DNA from 2 places in the Streptomyces sp. NPDC039609 genome. Region 2 is predicted to be linked to the other one. Evidence: riboswitches for the same ligand, from Rfam matches in the RefSeq annotation. Region 2 holds a riboswitch; the other holds the start of a gene.
The links. A riboswitch is a leader RNA that binds a small molecule or an ion and turns the genes downstream of it on or off. The one in region 2 is predicted to bind glycine.
Positions count from the first base shown of each region.

Region 1 (3,397 bases), on a different contig from region 2:
ACCTCGCCGTCGTCGGCGGTCTTGACGACGACGACCTTCATGCCGGCCATGACCGCGGAGGCGGCGTTGGTGCCGTGCGCGGAGGACGGGATGAGGCAGACGGTGCGCTGCTCGTCGCCGTTGGCGCGGTGGTAGGCGCGGACGGCCAGCAGGCCGGCCAGCTCGCCCTGCGAACCGGCGTTCGGCTGGATCGACACCTTGTCGTAGCCGGTGACCTCGGCGAGACGCTCCTCGAGCTCGGTGATGAGCGTGAGGTAGCCCTGCGCCTGCTCGATGGGGGCGAAGGGGTGGATCTGCCCGAACTCGGGCCAGGTGACCGGCTCCATCTCGGTGGTCGCGTTCAGCTTCATGGTGCAGGAGCCGAGCGGGATCATGCCGCGGTCGAGCGCGTAGTCGCGGTCGGCGAGCTTGCGCAGGTAGCGCAGCATCGACGTCTCGGAGCGGTGCGCGTGGAAGACCGGGTGGGTCATGTACGTGTCCGAGCGCAGGAGCTCGGCGGGCAGCGCGTCCTCGGTGGCGGCGTCCAGGGCGTCGATGTCGGCGTCGACACCGAAGGCGGCCCACACGGCGGCGAGCTGGGCGCGCCCGGTGGTCTCGTCGCAGGAGATCGACACATGGTCGGCGTCGACGAGGTACAGGTTGACGCCGGTCTCGCGTGCGGCGGCGACGGCCTCGGCGGCCTTGCCGGGCACGCGGACGGTGAGGGTGTCGAAGAAGTCGCCGTGGACGACCTCGACACCGCCGGCCTTCAGGCCCTGGGCGAGGATCGCCGCGTACCGGTGGGTGCGCTGGGCGATGCCCTTGAGACCGTCGGGGCCGTGGTAGACGGCGTACATGCCGGCCATGACGGCGAGCAGCACCTGCGCGGTGCAGATGTTGCTGGTGGCCTTCTCGCGGCGGATGTGCTGCTCACGGGTCTGCAGCGCCAGGCGGTACGCCCGGTTGCCGTCGGCGTCGACGGAGACACCGACGAGGCGGCCGGGGAGCGAGCGGGCGTGCTTGTCCTGGACGGCCATGTAGCCGGCGTGCGGACCACCGAAGCCCATCGGGACGCCGAAGCGCTGGGTGGTACCGACGGCGATGTCGGCACCGAGCGCGCCCGGCGAGGTCAGCAGGGTCAGCGCGAGCAGGTCGGCGGCGACGGTGACGATGGCGCCGAGCTCGTGGGCGGCGTCGATCAGCGGCTTGATGTCGCGGACGGCACCGGAAGCGCCCGGGTACTGGATGAGCACCCCGAAGACACCGCGCTCGGCGAGCTCGGCGGGGATGCCCTCGGACAGGTCCGCGACGACGACCTCGACACCGGTCGGCTCGGCGCGGGTCTCGATGACGGCGATGGTCTGCGGCAGGGCGTCGGCGTCGACGAGGAAGACACCGTTCCTGACCTTGCCGACGCGGCGGGAGAGCGCCATGGCCTCGGCGGCCGCGGTGCCCTCGTCGAGCAGGGAGGCACCGGAGGTGGGCAGACCGGTGAGGTCGGCGACCATGGTCTGGAAGTTGAGCAGCGCCTCCAGACGGCCCTGCGAGATCTCCGGCTGGTAGGGCGTGTACGCCGTGTACCAGGCCGGGTTCTCCATGACGTTGCGGAGGATCACCGGCGGGGTGAAGGTGCCGTAGTAACCCAGGCCGATCATCGGGGCGAGGACCTGGTTGCGGTCGGCGAGCTCACGCAGCTCGGCGAGGACCTCGGCCTCGGTACGGGCCGAGGGCAGACCGAGCGCCTCGGCGTTCTTGATCACGTCCGGCACGGCGGCGGCCGTGAGCTCGTCGAGGGAGCCGTAGCCGACCTGCGCGAGCATCTTGGCCCGTGCTTCGGCGTCGGGCCCGATGTGCCGCTGCTCGAACGGGATGCCCTGTTCGAGTTCGGAGAGCGGAATGCGGTTGGCGGTCATGTACGGAGGCCTCCTGGTCGTCACGACCTGCGAGGGGCACCAACGGCGCGGGTGCCCGGACGGCCTCCCCCTCTGTCATCTCAACCTGAGAGTTTCACCGGCACGCCAAAGGGGCTCGCCGGCTTTCACCGTCGGTGAGAGCGGATGCCGTCGGACGTCCGCCCTGCTTTCCAGAGTGACCTCGTCCGTGCGGTACAGGGGCCTGAGAGATTCCGGGGAGGATTTGCTCCTTCGGCGCCTCCGAAAGGTTTCTCCGGAGGACTCTCCCGCACAGGGTCGACAGCCACAGCCAGCCTACCAGCGAGGTTCCCGGAGCCATCGCTCAAGTGGCCGACATCCCAGATGTGCACTTTCGTAGTCTTAGAGCAGTTGCGACCTGTTGGAGGGACCGTGCAGACCGACATCGATCCGCGCAGCCTGATCGGCCGCAAGGCGTACGACCGCGAGGGGCACAAGATCGGCACCGTGGACGAGGTGTACCTGGACGACGCGACCGGAGTCCCGGAGTGGGCCGCGGTCCGCACCGGCCTCTTCAGCCGGGACGCCTTCGTCCCCCTGGAGCCGAGCGAGCTGGCCAAGGACGGCCTCCACATCCCGTACGACCGGTCCCTGATCAAGGACGCCCCGGACTTCGGCGTGGGCCGCCACCTCTCCCCCGAGCAGGAGCTCCAGCTCTACCGCCACTACAACATCTCCCTCCCGCCACCACCCCCGGACCGCGACTTCGGCCGTCTGGCGGGCCAGGAGGAGACCTGACGGCTCCCGGTCCGCCGGACCGGGAGCAGGCACGCCCGCACACCCTCCGGCAGCCGTCGGGGGCTCGGCAGACCCACGGGGGACCGGAATCTCCGTCGCCCCGGCGAGCCAAGAGAGACGGGGGTGCCCCCTGGCGAAGCTCAGGGGGAGGGTGGGAGCGACAAGCTGGGCCGGAGGCCGGGCTCGACCCCCACCAGCGGCAGCGGCTCCCCCGCCTCCAGCTCCGGGTCGTCCACGAGAAACGTCCGCACACGGCCGGGCGCCGAGCCGGGCTCCTCGAAGCGCACGGTGACGCGCCCCACCCCGCTTCCCTGCACCCACCCGGCGCCGTACACCGCATGCCGTACATCGTGCCCGGGCGACCACCGCCGCTCGGCGGGCGCAGCCGACTCAGGGGCGGCCTCCATGGATGACGCTTCCTCGGACCGCTCCACCGGCCCCGCCGCCTCGGCCTCCGCCTCCGCCGCCTGGGCGAACAGATCCTCCTGGGTGTAGTCCGCGAGCCCACTCACCCCCACCCCCAGCAACCGGACCCCGCCCGTCGTGTCCACCCCCTCGAGCAACCGCCCCGCGGCCTCCCGCACCACCACGGGGTCGTCCGTCGGTCCCCGCAGCGTCTCGGAACGCGTCAGCGTCGAGAAGTCGAACCGCCGCACCTTCAGCACGATCGTCCGCCCCGAGTGGCCCGAGCCCCGCAGCCTCCCCACGCACCGCTCGGCCAGCCGCTCCACCTCGATCCGGATCCGTAC
Region 1 covers NZ_JBVIUJ010000001.1:9,672-13,068, reverse strand. Annotated here, with positions in the region: gene gcvP (aminomethyl-transferring glycine dehydrogenase) at 1-1,892, opposite strand, end outside; glycine riboswitch at 2,073-2,171, opposite strand; gene ACZ561_RS00060 (PRC-barrel domain-containing protein) at 2,283-2,648, shown strand; gene ACZ561_RS00055 (DNA polymerase IV) at 2,789-3,397, opposite strand, start outside.
Region 1: linked by a shared signal. The riboswitch ahead of gcvP (aminomethyl-transferring glycine dehydrogenase) and the one ahead of gcvT (glycine cleavage system aminomethyltransferase GcvT) in region 2 are both predicted to bind glycine.

Region 2 (3,397 bases):
GGCCGCGAACTCCGTGATGCCGACCGTCGCGACGCCGTCCTCGGCGGCCGACAGCCACTCGTGCTCCTTGGTGTAGCGCAGCTGCTGGGGGTTGCTCATGACCTGATTCTCCTGGATCGAGGGAGTGCTGATGAACGTGGGTCTTGCGGGGTGAGACGCGGAGCGAGACGGATGCGTCACTTCTGGCGCTTGTAGAACGGCAGCGCCACGACCTCGTACGGCTCGTGGGTGCCGCGGATGTCCACACCTACACCCTGCGTGCCGGGCTCGGCGTGCGCCGCGTCCACGTACGCCATGGCGATCGGCTTTCCGAGGGTGGGGGACGGGGCACCGGAGGTGACCTCGCCGACGACCTCGCCGTTCGCGACGACGGAGAAGCCGGCGCGCGGGACGCGGCGGCCCTCGGCGATCAGGCCGACGAGCTTGCGCGGCGGGTTGGAGGCGGCACGCTCGGCGGCGGCCTCCAGCGCCTTGCGGCCGACGAAGACGCCGTCGTTGGTCGTCTTCTCGAACTTCACGACCCGGCCGAGGCCCGCGTCGAACGGGGTGAGGGAGGTGGTCAGCTCGTGCCCGTACAGCGGCATCCCCGCCTCCAGGCGGAGCGTGTCACGGCAGGACAGGCCGCACGGGATCAGGCCGACCGGAGCGCCCGCCTCGGTCAGCGCCTTCCAGACGCCCTCGGCGTGCTCGGGCTTCAGGAACAGCTCGAAGCCGTCCTCGCCGGTGTAGCCGGTACGGGCGATCAGCGCGGGGACCCCGGCGACCGTGCCCGGGAGGCCGGCGTAGTACTTCAGACCGTCCAGGTCGGCGTCGGTGAGCGACTTCAGGATGCCGGGAGACTCCGGGCCCTGGACGGCGATCAGGGCGTACGCGTCACGGTCGTCCCGCACCTCGGCGTCGAAGCCGGCCGCGCGCTCGGTCAGCGCGTCGAGGACGATCTGCGCGTTGGAGGCGTTGGCGACGACCATGTACTCCGTCTCGCCGAGGCGGTACACGATCAGGTCGTCGAGGATGCCGCCGTCCTCCTGGCAGATCATCGTGTAGCGGGCGCGGCCCACACCGACCGTGGAGATGTTGCCGACCAGCGCGAAGTCGAGGAGCTCGACGGCCTGCGGGCCGGTGACGGTGATCTCACCCATGTGGGAGAGGTCGAAGAGGCCCGCCTTGGTGCGGACGGCGTTGTGCTCGTCGCGCTCGCTGCCGTAGCGCAGCGGCATGTCCCAGCCGGCGAAGTCGGTCATGGTCGCGCCCAGGGAGCGATGCAGCGCATCGAGGGCGGTCAGACGGGGGGCGGCAGTGCTCATGGGTGTGGCTCCCGGGTCCCAGGGCAGAAAAATCATGACGGACGAGGACGATCCTCCCCATCTGTCATGGAACCTGAGAGGTTCACCGAGAGCATCCTCGGCTTGCACCTTGGGTGGAGCCGCACCGGGCACGCCGGAGCGGTTCGCTTTTCAGATCTGCCTCATCCACGCGGTACGGGGCCTGAGAGATTCAAGGGAGGGTCTTGCTCCTTCGGCGCCCGGGGCCCACCGTGGTGGTTCCGGGACTCTCCCGCGCGGATTCGAGCGGCCGGTATGAGGTTGTGTGCGCTTGGCGCGCACATCATTGCACGAGGGGTCTGATCGGCAAATCGCTTGTGTCTCATTACCGCTTCTTTACACTTTGTGGGCAAGGGTTCCCGGGAACCCGACTGGGGGAGAAGCGATGACGTTCCAGCACTCCGGCGCCTACGCCACAGGGACGGGGATACCGTCCCCGCGCGCCCGGGCCAGGACCCGCAGGCGCGGCTCCGCCGTGCCTCTGCTGCGCGATCTGCGCGAGCGGGGCGGCCGTGGCCCCCGTGTGCTCTCCTTCGCCGCCGGTGACCTCGTCGTGGTCTCCGGCCTGCCCGGCAGCGGCAAGTCGACGCTCATGCGGCGCGCGGCGGGGGGTCTGGGCATCGATTCGCAGGACGCCCGCGAGCGCTGGGAGGGACGGCTGCCCCGCTTCCTGCCGTACGCCGTCTACCGCCCGCTGGCCCGTATCGCCCACTACGCCGGGCTGCGCCGGGCGCTGCGCTCCGGGCGGAGCGTGGTCGTCCACGACTGCGGCACCCAGTCCTGGGTGCGGAACTGGCTCGCCCGCGAGGCCCGCCGCCGTGGCGGCGCCCTGCACCTGGTCCTGCTGGACGTCACCCCGGCCGCCGCGCGGGAGGGGCAGCGCGAGCGTGGCCGAGGCGTGTCGGGATACGCCTTCGCCCGGCACCGCCGGGCCGTCGGCCGGCTCCTGAGCTCCGTCGAGTCCGGCCGCCTGCCGAGGGGCTGCTCCTCGGCGACCCTCCTCGACAGGGACGCGGCGGGCGCCCTGCGGAGAATCACCTTCCGTCCCACGGACTGACGGCGCCCGCACCGGCCGAGCGAGCGCGGTGGACCGGCTCGAGCGAGCGTGGCGGACCGGCCCGAGCGAGCGCGGTGCACTGCCCCGAGCGATTGCGGCGGACCGCCCCGAGCGATTGCGGCGGACCGCCCCGAGCGATTGCGGCGGACCGCCCCGATCGAGCGCGGCGGACCGCCCCGACCGAGCGCGGTGCACCGGCCGAGCTGTTTCCGGTCCATCCGGACCGGGGTGCTCCGTACACTTTTGGCCACGGCGGCGCCAGGGCGGCGTTAGGGTTCTGCCCCGAGGGCGCCGCGACCAGGGCGTGCGAGACGCGACCAGGGCGCGAGAAGGGGAACCGGGAACCGTGGACGTCACATGGCCGGGCAATGAGCTCGAAGAGGTGCTGGCCGCCTCGCTCGGCAACCCCGCAGCCGGAGGCCGGCTCGTCGAGGTGCTCGGGCGGAGCCCCGTCTGGGTGCCCCTCCCCAACGGCGGCAGCCCCGAGAGCCGGGACCTCGATCTGCCCACGATGGAGATCGAGGGACTGCCGTACGTCCCCGTCTTCAGCTCCCAGCAGCAGTTCCTGGCCTGTGTCGGCGGTCACATGTCCTTCACCGTCGCCCCCGCCCGAGACTTCGCCCGCGGTCTCCCCCCGCAGCTCGGCATCGCCGTGAACCCCGGCGGCACCGTCGGCGCCCCGCTGCCTCCCCCCGCCGTCGCCGAGCTCTGCCGGGTCGGCCGCAGCCCGCTGGACGGCCCCGCGAGCGGCGGCCGCGTCCGGCTCTTCGAGCCCGACTGGCAGGACGACCCCGTCGACTTCCTCGCCGCCGCGTCCGCGGAGTTCGAGGCCACCGGAGTCGTCGTCACCGCGCGCCGTGCCCTGGCCAGCGTCGAGGGCATGGAGCCGGCACTCTTCGTCGGCGTCCAGCTCGCCGGCTGGGACGGCGTCGACCGCAACGCCCCGCTCGACGCGCTCGGCCGCGCGCTGGGCCGGGTCGAGGTGGCCTGGCCGGTCAATCTCATCCTGCTGGACGTT
Region 2 covers NZ_JBVIUJ010000009.1:275,871-279,267, reverse strand. Annotated here, with positions in the region: gene gcvH (glycine cleavage system protein GcvH) at 1-99, opposite strand, end outside; gene gcvT (glycine cleavage system aminomethyltransferase GcvT) at 177-1,304, opposite strand; glycine riboswitch at 1,465-1,567, opposite strand; gene ACZ561_RS27260 (AAA family ATPase) at 1,708-2,379, shown strand; gene ACZ561_RS27255 (enhanced serine sensitivity protein SseB) at 2,726-3,397, shown strand, end outside.